Regions from separate parts of the Lelliottia sp. EB106-05-01-XG201 genome, predicted to be linked through region 3. Evidence: predicted binding sites of a transcription regulator. Region 3 holds the regulator's gene; each other region holds the start of a gene.
What was found. The regulator PurR, encoded in region 3, represses purine synthesis genes. The targets are predictions, from matches to a motif close to CANGCAAACGTTTGCNTG.
Positions count from the first base shown of each region.

Region 1: pyrD (quinone-dependent dihydroorotate dehydrogenase) is a predicted target of PurR. The motif match lies at 2,492-2,509, and genes of this name have one in related genera.
Region 2: AC3WS9_RS16890 (nucleoside-specific channel-forming protein Tsx) is a predicted target of PurR. The motif match lies at 2,464-2,481, and genes of this name have one in related genera.
Region 4: purT (formate-dependent phosphoribosylglycinamide formyltransferase) is a predicted target of PurR. The motif match lies at 1,823-1,840, and genes of this name have one in related genera.

Region 1 is NZ_JBYTDV010000001.1:3,010,845-3,015,055, reverse strand. Features, by position in the region: gene ssuD (FMNH2-dependent alkanesulfonate monooxygenase) at 1-840, opposite strand, end outside; gene AC3WS9_RS14230 (sulfonate ABC transporter substrate-binding protein) at 837-1,787, opposite strand; gene ssuE (NADPH-dependent FMN reductase) at 1,780-2,355, opposite strand; gene pyrD (quinone-dependent dihydroorotate dehydrogenase) at 2,603-3,613, shown strand; gene zapC (cell division protein ZapC) at 3,780-4,211, shown strand, end outside.
Region 2 is NZ_JBYTDV010000001.1:3,594,858-3,599,068, forward strand. Features, by position in the region: gene ribH (6,7-dimethyl-8-ribityllumazine synthase) at 1-15, opposite strand, end outside; gene ribD (bifunctional diaminohydroxyphosphoribosylaminopyrimidine deaminase/5-amino-6-(5-phosphoribosylamino)uracil reductase RibD) at 103-1,206, opposite strand; gene nrdR (transcriptional regulator NrdR) at 1,211-1,660, opposite strand; gene AC3WS9_RS16885 (SadB/YajI family lipoprotein) at 1,814-2,353, shown strand; gene AC3WS9_RS16890 (nucleoside-specific channel-forming protein Tsx) at 2,621-3,505, shown strand; gene AC3WS9_RS16895 (M24 family metallopeptidase) at 3,583-4,211, opposite strand, start outside.
Region 3 is NZ_JBYTDV010000001.1:2,642,728-2,646,938, forward strand. Features, by position in the region: gene AC3WS9_RS12445 (MFS transporter) at 1-751, opposite strand, end outside; gene cydH (cytochrome bd-I oxidase subunit CydH) at 921-1,010, opposite strand; gene purR (HTH-type transcriptional repressor PurR) at 1,307-2,332, shown strand; gene punR (DNA-binding transcriptional activator PunR) at 2,351-3,262, opposite strand; gene punC (purine nucleoside transporter PunC) at 3,378-4,211, shown strand, end outside.
Region 4 is NZ_JBYTDV010000001.1:1,934,891-1,939,101, forward strand. Features, by position in the region: gene kdgA (bifunctional 4-hydroxy-2-oxoglutarate aldolase/2-dehydro-3-deoxy-phosphogluconate aldolase) at 1-530, shown strand, start outside; gene purT (formate-dependent phosphoribosylglycinamide formyltransferase) at 612-1,790, opposite strand; gene AC3WS9_RS08985 (tellurite resistance TerB family protein) at 1,968-2,618, shown strand; gene ptrB (oligopeptidase B) at 2,706-4,211, shown strand, end outside.

The sequences.
Region 1 (4,211 bases), 370 kb from region 3:
CTTTCCTTTATGCAGAGAAGCCATGCGGTGCTGGCCCACGGAATCGGTTTTCGCCAGCGCAGCCTGCGCTTTGGCGATAGTCTCATCGTCAAGGTGCGAAATCAGACGATCGGCAGCCTGCCAGGCCTCGGCGTTGGTTTCGCGCACGATGACGTGCAGACGAATCCCGAAACGCACTTTGCGCCCGTGTGCGGCGGCTTTGGCGCGAACCTGCTCAATTTTCTCTTTCACCAGTTCCGGTGGTTCGCCCCAGGTCAGATAGAGATCGACCTGCTCGGCAGCCAGATCCTGCGCCACATCCGAGGAGCCGCCGAAGTAGAGCGGAGGACGCGGCTGCTGGACCGGGGCAAACAGCAGCTTCGCGTCGCGAACGCGTATATGTTTCCCCTCGTAAGTGACGGTTTCACCCTCCAGCAAACGTCTCCAGACGCGGGTGAATTCCGCTGAGGCTTCGTAGCGTTCCGTGTGATCGAGGAACACGCCGTCGCCCGCGAGCTCCTGCGGGTCGCTGCCGGTCACCAGGTTAAACAGCGCGCGGCCATTTGAAAGCCGGTCGAGCGTTGCGGCCTGGCGGGCAGCGACGGTCGGGGAGATCACGCTTGGGCGCAGGGCCACCAGGAATTTCAGGCGCTGTGTGACCGGAATCATCGAGGCGGCAACCAGCCATGCATCTTCGCAGGAGCGCCCGGTCGGGATCAGCACGCCGGTAAAACCGATTCTGTCGGCGGCCTGCGCGATTTGCTGCAGATAGCCGTAGTCCACCGGGCGCGCGCCCTCTTCGGTGCCTAGATAATGCCCATCACCGTGGGTCGGTAAAAACCAGAACAGATTCAGACTCATGATTTCGATCCTTCTTTGTCAGAGGGTTGCCAGATGCGGTCGCGAATATCGATTTTCTTCGGCACGAGACGATTCTCGTAAAACAGGTCCGCGGTCTGCTGCTGCAGGACGGCGGTTTTGGCGTCAACGGGTTTGATCACCGTGGTTGGGCGATGATCCAGATAGCTGGCGATCACCGGCTCCGGCAGGCCCATGGTTTTGGCGAGCAGGGCGATGCTTTCCTGACGCTGGCTCTGGGTCAGCGCGTCCGCCTCGCTAAAGGTATTCAACACGCCCTGGACAAATTCACCGTTCTTTTCCGCATACGGGCGAGCGGCCAGGTAGAACGAACCGGTCTGTTTCAGCGTTTCACCATCTTTCAGCACCCGCACGCCACCCTGCAGCAACGCCGCGGAGTAGTACGGGTCCCAGATTGCCCAGGCGTCGACATTGTTTTGCTGGAACGCCGCGCGGGCATCCGCCGGCGTTAAATAGATGGGCTGAATATCCTTGAACGACAGGCCCGCCTGCTGAAGGGCGCGTAGAAGTAAATTGTGCGAACTGGAACCTTTCTGGAACGCGACTTTATGGCCTTTCAGATCCGCGACGGTTTTGATCGGGCTGTTCTCGGGCACCAGAATCACTTCCGCTTTCGGCTTCGGTGGCTCAACGCCGACGTAGACCAGATCAGCGCCTGCAGCTTGCGCAAAAATCGGCGGAATGTCGCCGGTACTGCCCAAATCAATGCTGCCAACGTTGAGCGCCTCAAGCATCTGCGGCCCGGCCGGGAACTCGACCCAGGAGAATTGGGTGTTCGGGTAGCGCTTCTCCAGCAGCTGATGGCTTTTCGCCAGCACCATGCTGACGCTGCCTTTCTGGTAGCCGATGCGCAGGCTTTCCGGCGCGGGTTCCGCTGCCTGAGCCAGCGCAGAGACCGCAACCAGGGCGGTCAAAAGTGTTTTAAACATGGGCGACTCCTTTCAGACGGCCAAAAGCGGGGGCCTGCACGTCGCGGCGATGCAGTGCCTGCCAGAAAGTTTCCAGCGCGGTATCGAGGCGCAGGTGTAAGTTGGGGGTGAACTGCGGCTTGTGCTGGTAATCGACAATTTGCGAGTCATCCGCAAACACGCCGTGCAGGATCTCCTGCGCTTTCAGCGCATTCAGAACCGGCTTGAGGGCGTAATCCACCGCCAGCATGTGGGCGACGGTACCTCCAGTGGCCAGCGGAAGCACCACTTTTCCCTCCAGGGCACGCTCAGGCAGCAAATCGAGCAGGGTTTTCAGTGCGCCCGAAAACGACGCTTTATAAATGGGCGTCGCGACAATCAGACCGTCAGCCCCTTTGAGCTGCTCAATCAGCGCCTGCAGCGCCGGGCTGTCGAAGCGGGCATAAAGCAGATCTTCAGGCTCAAAGTTATGCAGATTCCAGTGACACACCTCCACGTTCAGCGAATTGAGTTGCTCGCGGGCATACTCCAGCAGGGCGCTGGAGCGTGAAGGGAAACGCGGACTTCCGGCCAACGTGATGACGCGCATGTTTGCTCCTTATAACTATTTGTTTGCTTTTATCTAACATTCATAACAATTTTCAGGAGTGTGACATTGCGGGGTTATTCCACTAAATGATTTATCTGAAATTAAAATGCCGAAAATTGCATAAGAAAGAAGCAGAAAGGTAAACGATTGCGCTTTACGAGGATTTTTTGCCGCAGGTCAATTCCCTTTCCCGGCGCGATCGCTGATAATCCGTGTCCGGTTTGCACACCGGAATCCAGGAGAGTTCATGTACTACCCCTTCGTTCGTAAAGCCCTTTTTCAGCTCGATCCAGAGCGCGCTCATGAATTGACATTCCAGCAGTTACGCCGCATTACAGGAACGCCTCTTGAAGCGCTGGTGCGCCAGAAAGTGCAGGAAAAACCTGTCTCGTGCATGGGCCTGACGTTTAAAAATCCTCTGGGGCTGGCAGCAGGCCTCGACAAGAACGGCGAATGCATTGACGCCCTGGGCGCGATGGGGTTCGGCTCCATCGAAGTCGGCACCGTGACGCCACGTCCTCAGGACGGGAATGACAAGCCGCGCCTGTTCCGCCTGGTTGAAGCCGAAGGGTTGATCAACCGGATGGGCTTTAATAACCACGGTGTTGATCACCTGGTAGAGAACGTAAAAAAAGCCCATTTTGACGGCGTGCTCGGGATTAATATCGGCAAAAATAAAGATACGCCGGTGGAACAGGGGAAAGATGACTATCTGATTTGTATGGAAAAAGTCTATGCCTATGCCGGTTATATTGCGATTAATATCTCTTCGCCAAATACCCCAGGCCTGCGTACACTTCAATATGGTGAAGCGCTGGACGATCTCTTAAGTGCGATCAAAAATAAGCAGAATGAGCTGCAGAATACCCACCATAAATATGTTCCGATCGCGGTGAAGATCGCCCCGGATCTTTCTGTCGAAGAATTGATCCAGGTGGCCGACAGTTTGGTTCGCCATAATATTGATGGTGTTATTGCGACCAATACGACACTCGATCGTTCCCTGGTTCAGGGAATGAAAAACTGTGACCAAATGGGTGGCCTAAGCGGTCGTCCGGTACAATTAAAAAGCACCGAAATTATTCGCGCGCTGTCGGCGGAATTAAAGGGTCGCTTACCGATCATCGGCGTGGGTGGCATCGACTCCGTCATCGCGGCCCGCGAGAAGATGGCGGCGGGTGCGTCGCTGGTGCAAATCTATTCCGGCTTTATTTTTAAAGGCCCGCAATTGATTAAAGAAATCGTTAATCATATCTAATCTTTTCTCCATATCAGACAACCAGGGCTTTATTTCCAGCCCTGGTTGTTTTATATTCCGTCTTTGTTGCTTATTTAGACATTATGGTCTTTTATTATTGATGTTATAAAACGAAGCGACAATTCGGACATTTTAAGAACAGGACGTTGTGGGGAAGGAGAGGAAAATGCGAATAAAACCTGACGATAACTGGCGCTGGTATTTTTGCGATGAGCACGATCGAATGATGCTCGATTTAGCCAATGGCATGTTATTTCGCTCTCGTTTCGCTCGCCGAATGCTGACCCCGGATGCGTTTGCGCCGTCAGGCTTTTGCGTTGACGATGCTGCGCTGTTTTTCTCATTTGAAGAGAAATGTCGCGATCTGATCCTCTCTAAAGAGCAGCGTGCCGAACTGGTGCTCAATGCGCTGGTGGCGATCCGCTTCCTGAAACCGCAGATGCCAAAAAGCTGGCACTTCCTCGCTCACGGCCAGTCCTGGTCGCCGATCACCGGTGATGCGGCCTGCGTCAATTTGAGTGATACCTCGGAAGAGGTGAGTTTGCTGGTGGTCGAGCCGGGCGAAAATGCCGCCCTGTGCCTGCTGGCGCAACCCGGC
Region 2 (4,211 bases), 950 kb from region 3:
TTCAATAATATTCATACTCTTCCTTTACGGGTTCATTTGGCCCCGCAGGGGGGCGGATTTTATCATAATACTTCGCGCACTGCTTCTCTATTTCAGAAAGCCTCACGCAGGGGTTAAATGCAGGCACACGTCCGGGCCAACCTGCCTAATTTCGCTAAATTTGAGCTGCGGTGCGTCGGCCAGTTTTTCAAGGCCGGGCAGCACAAACAGGCCGCGCGCATCGTCACCTAACAGTTTAGGCGCAACGTAGATAATCAGTTCATCCACCAGCCCTGCCTGCAACAGCGCACCGGCAAGCGTCGGGCCAGCTTCGACCCAGATGCTGTTCACCTGCTGTTTGCCGAGCAGCATCATCATCACCACTAAATCGATGTGGCCGTTATGCTCTGGCACCATGAAACTGCGCACGGTTTCCGGCCATTCGCGGCCATCTTCCTGAGTGCGCGCAATCCAGGTCTCGCCCGGCTGCTGCACGATGCGGTGCGCGGGTGTGACGCGATTCTGACGATCCAGCACAATACGCAGCGGCTGGCGCAGATTCTCTTGCGGATAGAGCGCCTGGGTGTCGGCGTCGAGCTCGTCCCAGCGCACGGTCATCGCCGGATCATCTGCCAGCACCGTTTCACTGCTGGTGAGAATAGCATGGCTTTGCGCGCGCAGACGTTGCACATCGCGCCTTGCCTGCGGAGAAGTGATCCACTGGCTTTCACCGCTGGCCATCGCCGTACGGCCATCGACGGATGCGCCCAGCTTCAGCTGGATGTACGGAAAACCGGTCCGCATCCGCTTGAGAAAACCTTTATTCAGCGCCTCGGCATCGTTCATCATCAGCCCGTGGCTGACGTCGATCCCCTCTTGCTGCAGACGATACAGTCCGCGCCCAGCCACCTGCGGGTTCGGGTCCTGCATCGAGGTGACGACCCGCGCCACGCCCGCCGCGATTAGCGCTTCGCAGCACGGCGGCGTGCGCCCGTGATGGCTGCAGGGCTCCAGCGTCACATAGGCCGTCGCGCCGCGGGCTTTTTCGCCCGCCTTACGTAGCGCGTGAACTTCGGCATGCGGCTCACCGGCGCGATAGTGAAAACCTTCGCCGACGATCTCGCCGTCTTTGACAATGACGCAGCCAACGTTCGGATTGGGATGGGTGGTGAATCGTCCGCGCTGCGCGAGCTTCATCGCTCGCGCCATGTAAATCTCATCCTGCATGGGCTTAATCCTGTAGGCGGGCGATCTCTTCGCCGAATTCTTTGATGTCTTCGAAGCTGCGATAGACAGACGCGAAGCGGATGTAGGCCACTTTATCGAGCTTTTTAAGCTGCTCCATCACCAGGTTGCCGATCATTTTGCTCGGCACTTCGCGTTCGCCGGTGCCACGCAGGTGCGATTTAATGTGGTTAAGCGCCATTTCGACGTCATCTGCGCTGACTGGCCGTTTTTCCAGTGCTTTTAACATCCCTCTGCGCAGTTTCTCTTCGTTGAACGGCTCGCGCACATCGTTACTTTTCACCACGCGCGGCATCACCAGCTCTGCCACCTCGAAGGTGGTGAAACGTTCGTTGCACACCAGACACTGCCGACGACGGCGGACCGAGGAGCCTTCACCTACAAGACGGGAGTCGATTACTTTGGTATCCACAGCGGAACAGAATGGGCAATGCATACGGTGTCCTGGCTATCTGGTTAACTGAACTCTATTTTACCCCGAACTGGGCCCACAACAAAGGAAGAGCGTTTTTGAGACAAAGGATCTATACCTGACGGCGTGTTCCTGACTACCATTAGGACAATCCGTTATTTCAGGGAATTAAACGCAATGACAAGACGTTACCTAAGAATTCTCGTGGTGGGAAGTCTCTTCACCCTCAGCGCCTGCGCGCAGCAAAGCGAAGTTCGCCAGATGAAACAGAGCGTGAACACGCTTAATACGGCGATGACTAAGCTGAACCAGGAGACGATCAAGATCACCCAGCAAAACGCGCTGAATGCCAAATCCAGCAGCGGTGTGTACCTGCTGCCGGGCGCGAACACGCCTGCCCTGCTGAAAAGTCAGATCGGCACGCTGCGCATGTCGCTGGTGAACGTCGCACCAAACGCCGACGGCACGCGCGCAACGCTGCGTATTCAGGGCCAGTCCAACGATCCGCTCCCGGCGTTTAGCGGTACTGTAGAATGGGGTCAGCTGCAGGGCACGACCGAGAGTTATCAGGAAGTGAACGTGCAGAATCAGCTGGTGACGGCTCCGGCCAGCGTGCTGGCACCGAGCGATGTCGATATCCCGCTGCAATTGAACGGCACAACGCCGGAACAGTTAGGTTTCATCCGCATCCACGATATCCAGCCCGCCGTTCAGTAACATCTTCCAGCGGAACGTTTACCGCGTTCCGCTCTCCCTTACATTCCGCAAATATTGGCAACATGAATGATTGCCGTTACAATCCCCGCCGTTTAAAGTACGCAAACGTGAACGCAATCGATTACGCGCATGAGAGATATGTGAAACAACACATATTTTTGTGAGCAGGGATTCCTATAATAGGCTCCGCAGAAACACGAAATATTTAGAAACGCAAATCGCGCATCTTTCACATCCCGGAAGGGATTTTCAATCAGTGGCATGATTATGAAAAAAACATTATTAGCAGCCGGTGCAGTTCTGGCACTTTCTTCCTCTTTCGCTGTTAACGCAGCAGAAAATTCAAAACCTGAATATGTTTCCGACTGGTGGCACCAGAGCGTCAACGTGGTAGGCAGCTACCACACCCGCTTCGGACCGCAGATCCGCAACGATACCTACCTGGAATACGAAGCTTTCGCCAAGAAAGACTGGTTTGATTTCTACGGTTACGCCGATGCCCCGGTCTTCTTCGGTGGTAACACCGACGCGAAAGGTATCTGGAACCACGGTTCTCCGCTGTTCATGGAAATTGAACCACGCTTCTCTATCGACAAGCTGACAGGCGCAGACCTGAGCTTCGGTCCGTTCAAAGAGTGGTATGTGGCGAACAACTACATCTACGATATGGGCCGCAACAAATCCGGTCGTCAGAGCACCTGGTACATGGGTCTGGGTACGGACATTGACACCGGTCTGCCGATGAGCCTGTCCATGAACGTGTATGCAAAATACCAGTGGCAGAACTACGGTGCGTCTAACGAAAACGAGTGGGATGGCTACCGTTTCAAAGTGAAATACTTTGTGCCGATCACCCAGCTATGGGGCGGTAACCTGAGCTATATCGGCTTCACCAACTTCGACTGGGGTTCCGATCTGGGCGATGACAACTTCATCGACAACAACGGTAAGCAGGCGCGCACCAGCAACTCTATCGCGTCCAGCCACATCCTGGCGCTGAACTACGATCACTGGCACTACTCCGTAGTTGCGCGTTACTGGCACAACGGTGGTCAGTGGAACGACGACGCAAGCCTGAACTTCGGCGACGGTGATTTCAGCGTCCGTTCTACCGGTTGGGGTGGTTACCTGGTTGTGGGTTACAACTTCTAATCCCAACCGCACGAACCGTAGGCCGGATAAGCGAAGCGCCATCCGGCATCAAAAGCCAGCTCAATGCTGGCTTTTTGCTATTTGCAGACCAGCGCCCGCCCCTGATCCAGCAGCCACGGACGCAAATAGCCCACGGTGTTAGACATCGGCAACACCTCATCCGGCAGTTGAATACCGATATGCTTCGCAATGTACGCCCGGCGCGCCACCACCCGCTCCCACAGCGCAGGATGCTCACTTGCAAGCGCCTGACGCAACGGCTCATCCGCCAGCGCTACCGTATCCTCAATGCTTGCCCCGGCGTATCCGGCTCGGGAAGGAATAATATCGATCTGCAGCATCATCCCGCTTCGCAAGAGAGCGTCTGATTTCGGGCCAATCGGCGAGCAGAGCCACTCTTCATCCGCCACCAGATGCCCCGGATTCAGGTGCCAGTGGTACTCAGCTTTCGGCAGAACCTGCTCAATCAGGTCATACATCTCCCCGCCGCGCATCCCGATGTGCAGATGTTCAAGCCAGGTCACCACCGCCTGGAAATAGGGCTTCGCCACCACGTCGAGATAGTCAGAAACTGCGGGCGCAAGCTCCGATGCATCCGCCACGACGTAAGCCGCCCGGCTGCTTAACCCGCCTTTGTAGCTGGTGGTGAGCGAGAATTTATCCCCGCGCTGAATAGCTTTGTCGCTGGGATAGAGATTGGCGAAAG
Region 3 (4,211 bases):
AGAAGCCAACGCCGATCAGGACCAGCATCGCCGTCACAAACAGCGGCGTCGCGTGGGTAATGTCATGCAGCACGGGAGAGATATAGGTGTAGAGCGTGAACATCGCGCCTGCGCCGAGCACCGTCGTTAACAGGGCAGACAGCACCTGCGGGCGCACCAGCACCGACAGCTCTTTGCGCACGTCCGGGCGCTCGCCCGCCTCGCCTTTCGGCAGGGAGAAGAACAGCGCGATCATCGCCACCACGCCCAGCCCGGCGGTCGCCAGGAACGACATTCGCCAGCCAATCACTTCCCCGAGCCAGGTCGCCGCCGGAACGCCGCCAATGTTGGCGATGGTCAGGCCCATAAACATCGTCGCCACCGCGCTCGCCTGTTTATGTTTTGGCACCACGCTCGCGGCCACCACTGAGCCTAAGCCAAAGAACGCGCCATGGTTCAGGCTGGTCAGAATGCGCGACAGCAGCAGCGTCGTGTAATCCGGCGCAATCGCCGACAGCACGTTGCCGAGGGTAAAAATCGCCATCAGGAAGATCAGCGCATTGCGGCGGGCGCGATGGGAGAGCAATAGCGTCATGAGCGGCGCACCGATCATCACACCAATTGCATAGGCGCTGATGAGCATCCCCGCCGCTGGAATGGAGACGTCCACGCCTTTAGCAATGACGGGCAGCAGCCCCATCGGGGAAAACTCGGTGGTGCCGATGCCAAAAGCGCCAATCGCCAGGGCCAGCAGGGGAAAATTGATTTTCATTGTTAACTCCGGATGCCGTGTCGTCGTCATCGCGCGACACGGGACTAAGATGGCAAAAGCATGACATCAATCACAAAAAATGAGAAGTTAACAAATTAGCAAAAGATTTTTGCAGGATGGGTAACAATCAGGGAGAGGAGACGAGGGAGAGAACTCTCCCTCGCTTAAATCAGTGCAGGGCTGCGGTCAGACCTGCTGCAACAATCAAAGCCAGCACAATAACGGTCGTGGTCAGCGAAAACTTCAGATCGGTACTCATCAATTTTTCTCCTTTTAATCACCTTACGAAAAGTGAGCTTGCTCATTTTTACACAGTTTACCCCAAAAATCTTCCTGGATTTAGACTGATAACCGTTTTTGCTCTTCCCCTTTTCATCAAGATAAGACAAAATTCCACGCTAAATTTATAAGCGTACCGGCCACTGACCCCCTCCTGACGTTCTGAGTCGTTTTCCCGGCGTATCGCAATTCACATTGCGAGATAAGGGTGAGAGAAGGCAAACGTTTACCTTTAAGTATTTCAGGAGTTTAAGATATGGTCTGGAGTGACATGTAATGGCAACAATTAAAGATGTGGCGAAACGCGCAAACGTTTCCACTACAACCGTATCACATGTAATTAACAAAACGCGTTTTGTTGCGGAAGAGACGCGCAACGCCGTATGGGCTGCCATCAAAGAGCTGCACTACTCCCCGAGTGCCGTGGCGCGCAGCCTGAAAGTGAACCACACCAAATCGATCGGCCTGCTGGCGACCAGCAGCGAAGCCGCCTATTTCGCGGAGATCATCGAAGCCGTTGAGAAAAACTGCTTCCAGAAGGGCTACACCCTGATCCTTGGCAACGCCTGGAACAGCCAGGAAAAGCAGCGCGCTTACCTGTCGATGATGGCGCAAAAGCGCGTCGATGGCCTGCTGGTGATGTGTTCTGAATACCCGGAATCCGTGCTCTCCATGCTGGAAGAGTACCGTCACATCCCGATGGTGGTGATGGACTGGGGCGATACCCGCGCCGATTTCACCGACTCCGTGAACGACAACGCCTTCGAAGGCGGCTACATGGCGGGCCGTTACCTGATTGAACGCGGCCACCGCGAAATCGGCGTGATCCCGGGTCCGCTGGAGCGCAACACCGGCGCAGGCCGTCTGGCTGGTTTCATGAAAGCGATGGAAGAAGCGCTGATCACGGTGCCGGAAAACTGGATCGTGCAGGGCGACTTCGAGCCGGAGTCCGGCTATCGCGCGATGCAGCAGATTGTCTCCCAGTCACATCGCCCGACCGCGGTCTTTATCGGCGGCGATATTATGGCGATGGGCGCGCTTTGCGCAGCCGACGAACTCGGTTTGCGCGTCCCGCAGGACATTTCTGTGATCGGGTACGATAACGTGCGCAACGCCCGCTACTTCACCCCGGCGCTGACGACCATTCACCAGCCGAAAGACTCGCTGGGTGAAACGGCCTTCAACATGCTGATGGACCGCATCGTCAGCAAACGCGAAGAGTCGCAGTCGATTGAAGTCCACCCGCGCCTGATTGAGCGCCGCTCCGTCGCCGACGGTCCGTTCCGCGACTACCGCCGTTAATCACCTCTGAGGGGCCGGTTATTCCGGCTCCTTCAGCCACTCTCTGTTCAGCGTTTCGCTATCCCCCAGATACTCCAGCAGCCACGCCAGGGCCGGTGACATATCGTTTTGCTGCCAGGTCAGGCAACAGGCCGCATCCGGGAACGGGTTTTCCAGCGTTAAGGCCACCCACTCACCGCGATCGATACGCGGACGCGCGAAATGCACCGGCACCATCCCGACGCACAGCCCTGCGGAAAGACAGGTCGCCGAGGTTTCCCAGTCAGGGGCCACCACCCGCCGCTGGTTATCCAGCAGCCAGGTGATGCGTTTTGGCAGCGATCGGGACGTATCTTCCAGCACCAGCGACGGCCAGTTGCGCAACGTGTCATCGCTCAACGGGCCTTCAATAGCGGCGAGGGGATGATCGCGCGCCACGACGCAGGTCCAGCTCAGGGCTCCCATATCGCGAAAGGCATAACGTCCGCCCACCGGGATCGCCTGCGTGGCACCGATCGCCATCTCCACCCTGCCGTCAGAGAGCGCATCCCACACGCCGTTGAACACCTCCTGGGACACGCGCAGCTCCACGTCCGAGAAGTGGCGGTAAAAATCGACCACCATCTGGCGGGTGCGTTCCGGTTTGACGATGTTATCCACCGCAATGGCGAGATGGCCGCGCCAGCCGTTGGCAATCTGCTGACACTGCTCGCGGGTGATCATCATTTTTTTGATAACAGATCGCCCTTCTTTCAAAAACCAGACGCCCGCAGGCGTCAGGACGACGTCGCGGTGGCGGCGCTCAAACAGCGGAACCGCCAGCCACTCTTCAAGCTGACGCACGGTATAGCTTACCGCAGACGGAACGCGGTGCAGTTCCTGGGCCGCGCCGCTAAAGCTGCCGTTGCGCGCAACCGCATCAACCACTTCTAAGGAATATTCAGACCACATTTTTTGCCTGCAAAATTTTTGAATGCAACCACCAAATATTAGCGTTTCACAAGGCAGTTTGCACTCCCTACACTCTGCGCCAGTGAATACCCGCCCTCTTTAGGAAATAAAAACAATGCAACCCAACAAAGGATTCCTGGTCTGGCTCGGCGGCTTAAGCGTGCTGGGCTTCCTGGCCACCGACATGTACCTGCCCGCGTTTGCCGCGATGCAGGCGGATTTACAGACCCCAGCCGCCGCCATCAGCGCCAGCCTGAGCCTGTTCCTCGCCGGTTTTGCCTTCGCGCAGCTGCTGTGGGGGCCGCTCTCCGACCGCTACGGTCGTAAACCGATTTTACTCTTAGGTCTGGCGATTTTTGCCGTCGGCTGTCTGGGCATGCTCTGGGTGCGCGATGCGACCTGGCTTCTGGTACTGCGTTTTATCCAGGCATTCGGCGTGTGTGCCGCGGCGGTGACCTGGCAGGCGCTGGTCACGGACTACTATCCCGCTTCACGCGTGAACCGCATTTTTGCCACCATCATGCCGCTGGTCGGTCTTTCTCCGGCCCTGGCCCCGCTGCTCGGCAGCTGGATCCTGGTGCATTTTGACTGGCAGGCAATCTTCGCCACCCTGTTTATCATCACCCTGGTGCTGATGTTACCGGCCTTCGCGCTGAAACCGGCGCCAGCCAAACCGGCTGAAACGACGGATAATCGCGTCACCTTCCTCTCCCTGCTGCGCTCCCGCGCCTATCGCGGCAACGTGCTGGTCTACGCCGCCTGTTCCGCCAGCTTCTTTGCGTGGCTGACCGGTTCGCCGTTTATTCTGCACGATATGGGCTACAGCCCGGCGGTGATTGGTCTGAGCTATGTCCCGCAAACCATCGCCTTCCTGGTCGGCGGTTATGGCTGCCGCGCGGCGCTGCAAAAATGGCAGGGACAGCAGATGCTGCCGTGGCTGCTGGTGCTC
Region 4 (4,211 bases), 710 kb from region 3:
TTGCAGGTGGTGTTCGTGTTCTGGAAGTGACGCTGCGTACCGCATGCGCGATGGACGCGATCCGCGCTATCGCCAAAGAAGTGCCGGACGCGATTATCGGTGCCGGTACCGTGCTCAACCCTCAGCAACTGGCAGAAGTGACCGAAGCGGGCGCACAGTTCGCCATCAGCCCGGGCCTGACCGAGCCGCTGCTAAAAGCCGCAACCGAAGGCACGATTCCGTTAATCCCGGGTATCAGCACCGTGTCTGAACTGATGCTGGGTATGGATTACGGCCTGAAAGAGTTCAAATTCTTCCCGGCTGAAGCCAACGGCGGCACCAAAGCGCTGCAGGCGATTGCGGGCCCGTTCTCTCAGGTGCGTTTCTGCCCGACGGGCGGTATCTCTCCGGCGAACTACCGCGACTACCTGGCGCTGAAAAGCGTCCTGTGTATCGGTGGTTCCTGGCTGGTTCCGGCGGATGCGCTGGAAGCGGGCGACTGGGATCGCATCACTAAGCTGGCGCGCGAAGCAGTGGAAGGCGCGAAGTAATTTTTTGCTGTGGCGGGTGGCGGCTTCGCCTTACCCGCCCTACAAAATCTAACCGGGCAAACATCTGTTGCCCGGTTTTTATTATCCCTTCACACTGACGGCCTGCGCTGCACTTTTCGCGCGCTCAACTGCACTTTCCACGCTATCCCCGGTGGCTAACGCCACGCCGAGACGACGGATGCCGTCAATTTCCGGTTTACCAAACAGACGCAGTTGCAGACCCGCACCGACGGCGGCCTCAACATTATCAAAGGTGACGTTCTGGCTGGTCAGCTGCGGCAGGATCACCGCCGACGCGGCCGGGCCGTACTGGCGGATGCCGCCAACCGGCAGACTGAGGAACGCGCGCACGTGCAGAGCGAACTCCGAGAGATCCTGGGAAATCAGCGTCACCATCCCGGTGTCGTGCGGACGCGGGGAGACTTCGCTGAAAATCACCTCATCGCCGCAGACGAACAGCTCAACGCCAAACAGGCCGTAACCGCCCAGCGCCAGCACCACTTTGCGGGCCATCTCCTGCGCGCGCTCCAGCGCCAGGGCGCTCATCTGCTGCGGCTGCCAGGATTCACGATAATCGCCATCCTCCTGACGATGACCAATTGGGTCGCAGAAATGCACGCCATCCACGGCGCTGACTGTCAGCAGGGTGATTTCAAAATCAAACTTCACCACACCTTCGACTATGACGCGACCGGCACCTGCGCGGCCACCCTGCTGGGCGTAATCCCATGCCTTATCGAGCGCGGAGGCGTCACGGATAAAACTCTGACCTTTCCCGGAGGAGCTCATTACCGGCTTAATGATGCACGGGTAGCCAATCTGTTCGACAGCCTGCAGAAACTCATCTTTCCCGTCGGCAAAGCGGTAGCTCGACGTCGGAATCGCTAACTCCTCGGCGGCCAGACGACGAATGCCTTCCCGGTTCATGGTCAGTTTAGCGGCGCGGGCGCAGGGCACCACGCGCTGGCCTTCCTGCTCGAGGGCAATCAGCGTATCGGTGGCGATGGCTTCAATTTCCGGCACCACAAAGTCCGGTTTTTCCTCGGCAATCAGGGCGCGAAGGGCGTTCCCGTCCAGCATATTGATCACATGCGAGCGGTGGGCGACGTGCATCGCCGGGGCGTCGGCATAGCGATCGACGGCGATCACCTCAATCCCCAGGCGCTGGCACTCGATAGCCACCTCTTTTCCCAGTTCGCCAGAACCTAACAGCATGACGCGCGTCGCGGCCGGACGCAGAGCAGTTCCTAAAAGAGTCATAAAATCCCCCTGAAAAAGTTGCGCGCAGTATAAACGAAAACGTTTGCGTCTGTCTTCCCTCAACGGGCAGCGTGATGATGAGCGGGGGAAATTTGCGCTTCTTTAGCGCGGACAGACATTTCCTGACATCACCTCGCATAGGCTGTACCCATTGCGAACCGTTAAGTGGGGAAAATCATGTCAGGCTGGTTGAATCAATTGCAATCCATGTTAGGACAGAAGGCGTCGTCATCGGGCGGTGAGGGGCTGAGTAAGCTGCTGGTGCCCGGTGCGCTCGGTGGACTGGCGGGCCTGCTGGTCGCCAATAAATCCTCGCGCAAACTGCTGACCAAATACGGCACCGGCGCGCTGCTGGCCGGTGGTGGGGCCATTGCCGGAACGGTGCTCTGGAACAAATACAAAGAGAAAGTGCGGACAGCTCATCAGGATGAACCGCACTTTGGTGAGCAAATTTCACCGATGGATCTGCGTACCGAACGCCTGATCCTGGCCCTGGTGTTTGCCGCGAAAAGTGACGGCCACATTGATGACAAAGAGCGATCCGCCATCGAGCAGCAGATGCGGGAAGCGGGCGTGGAAGAGCAGGGCCGAGCGCTGGTGGCGCAGGCGATTGAACAGCCGCTCGATCCACTCCGTCTGGCGCAGAGTGTGAAAAACGAGGAGGAGGCGCTGGAACTCTACTTCCTGAGTGCCGCGGCCATCGATATCGATCACTTTATGGAGCGAAGCTATCTGAATGCCCTCGGCGACGCGCTGAAAATTCCGCAGGATGTTCGGGAAGGGATCGAACAGGATATTAAGCAGCAAAAACAGGCATTACAGGGGTAATTTTATCTGACGGCTGTCACGTTTCGCTTGCATCGTGCGCGCGTTTTGCCACCCTTATAGGGTGTAAAACCAAAAAGAAAAACTGACATGCTGCCAAAAGCCCGACGTATTCCCAAAGCGCTCACCACTCACGGTGACACGCGCATCGATAATTACTACTGGCTGCGGGACGACGAACGCTCGCAGCCGGAAGTGCTTGATTACCTTCATCAGGAAAATGATTACGGCCGCAAGGTGATGTCCTCGCAGCAGGCGCTTCAGGATCGTCTGCTGGAAGAGATGGTCGCGCGGGTTCCGCAGCGCGACATCTCGGCGCCCTGGACCAAAAACGGCTACCGCTATCGTCATCTCTACGAGCCGGGCAGCGAATACGCCATCTATCAGCGCCAGTCTGTGCTTTGTGCTGAATGGGACGACTGGGAAACCCTGCTCGATGCCAACCAGCGCGCGGCGCACAGCGAGTTCTATACTCTCGGCGGGATGGGTATTTCGCCGGATAACACCATCATGGCGCTGGCGGAAGACTATCTGTCACGCCGCCAGTACGGCCTGCGCTTTCGCAACCTGGACACCGGGAACTGGTATCCGGAAATGCTCGATAACGTTTCGTCGGACTTTGTCTGGGCGAACGACTCTGAAACCGTCTATTACGTCAAAAAGCACGCCTCAACGCTGCTGCCTTATCAGGTCTGGCGACATACGGTCGGCACCTCTTCGGGTACCGATGAGCTGGTGTACGAAGAACAGGACGACACCTTTTACGTCAGCCTGCACAAAACCACCTCGCGCCACTATGTGATTATTTCGCTTGCCAGCGCCACGACCACCGAAGTGCTGCTGCTTGATGCGGAGCTGCCCGACGCCCAGCCGCTCTGTTTTCTCCCGCGTCGCAAAGACCACGAGTACAGCCTCGACCATTTTCAGCATACCTTCTATCTGCGCTCCAACCGCGAAGGCAAAAACTTTGGCCTGTATAAAACCAAAGTGCGCGACGAGCGTAAATGGGAAGTGCTGATCCCGGCACGCGAACAGGTGATGCTCGAAGGCTTCACCCTGTTTACCGACTGGCTGGTGGTGGAAGAGCGTCAGCGAGGGCTGACCAGCATCCGGCAAATCAACCGTAAAACGCGCGAAGTGGTGGGGATTGCCTTTGACGATCCGGCGTACGTGACCTGGATTGGCTACAATCCTGAGCCTGAATCCTCGCGGTTGCGCTACGGCTATTCGTCGATGACCACTCCCGACACGCTGTTTGAACTCGATATGAATACCGGTCAGCGGAAAGTGCTTAAGCAGGCCGAAGTGGCCGGGTTCGACGCCAGCCACTACCGGAGCGAGCATCTTTGGATCACCGCGCGCGATGGCGTGGAGGTCCCGGTGTCGCTGGTGTACCACAAAGACCATTTCCACAAGCGTAAAAACCCGCTGCTGGTGTACGGCTACGGCTCTTACGGGGCCAGCATGGACGCCGATTTCAGCAGCAGCAGGCTGAGCCTGCTCGACCGGGGATTTGTCTTCGCCATTGCCCACGTGCGCGGTGGCGGAGAGCTCGGCCAGCACTGGTACGAAGAAGGGAAATTCCTGAAAAAGAAA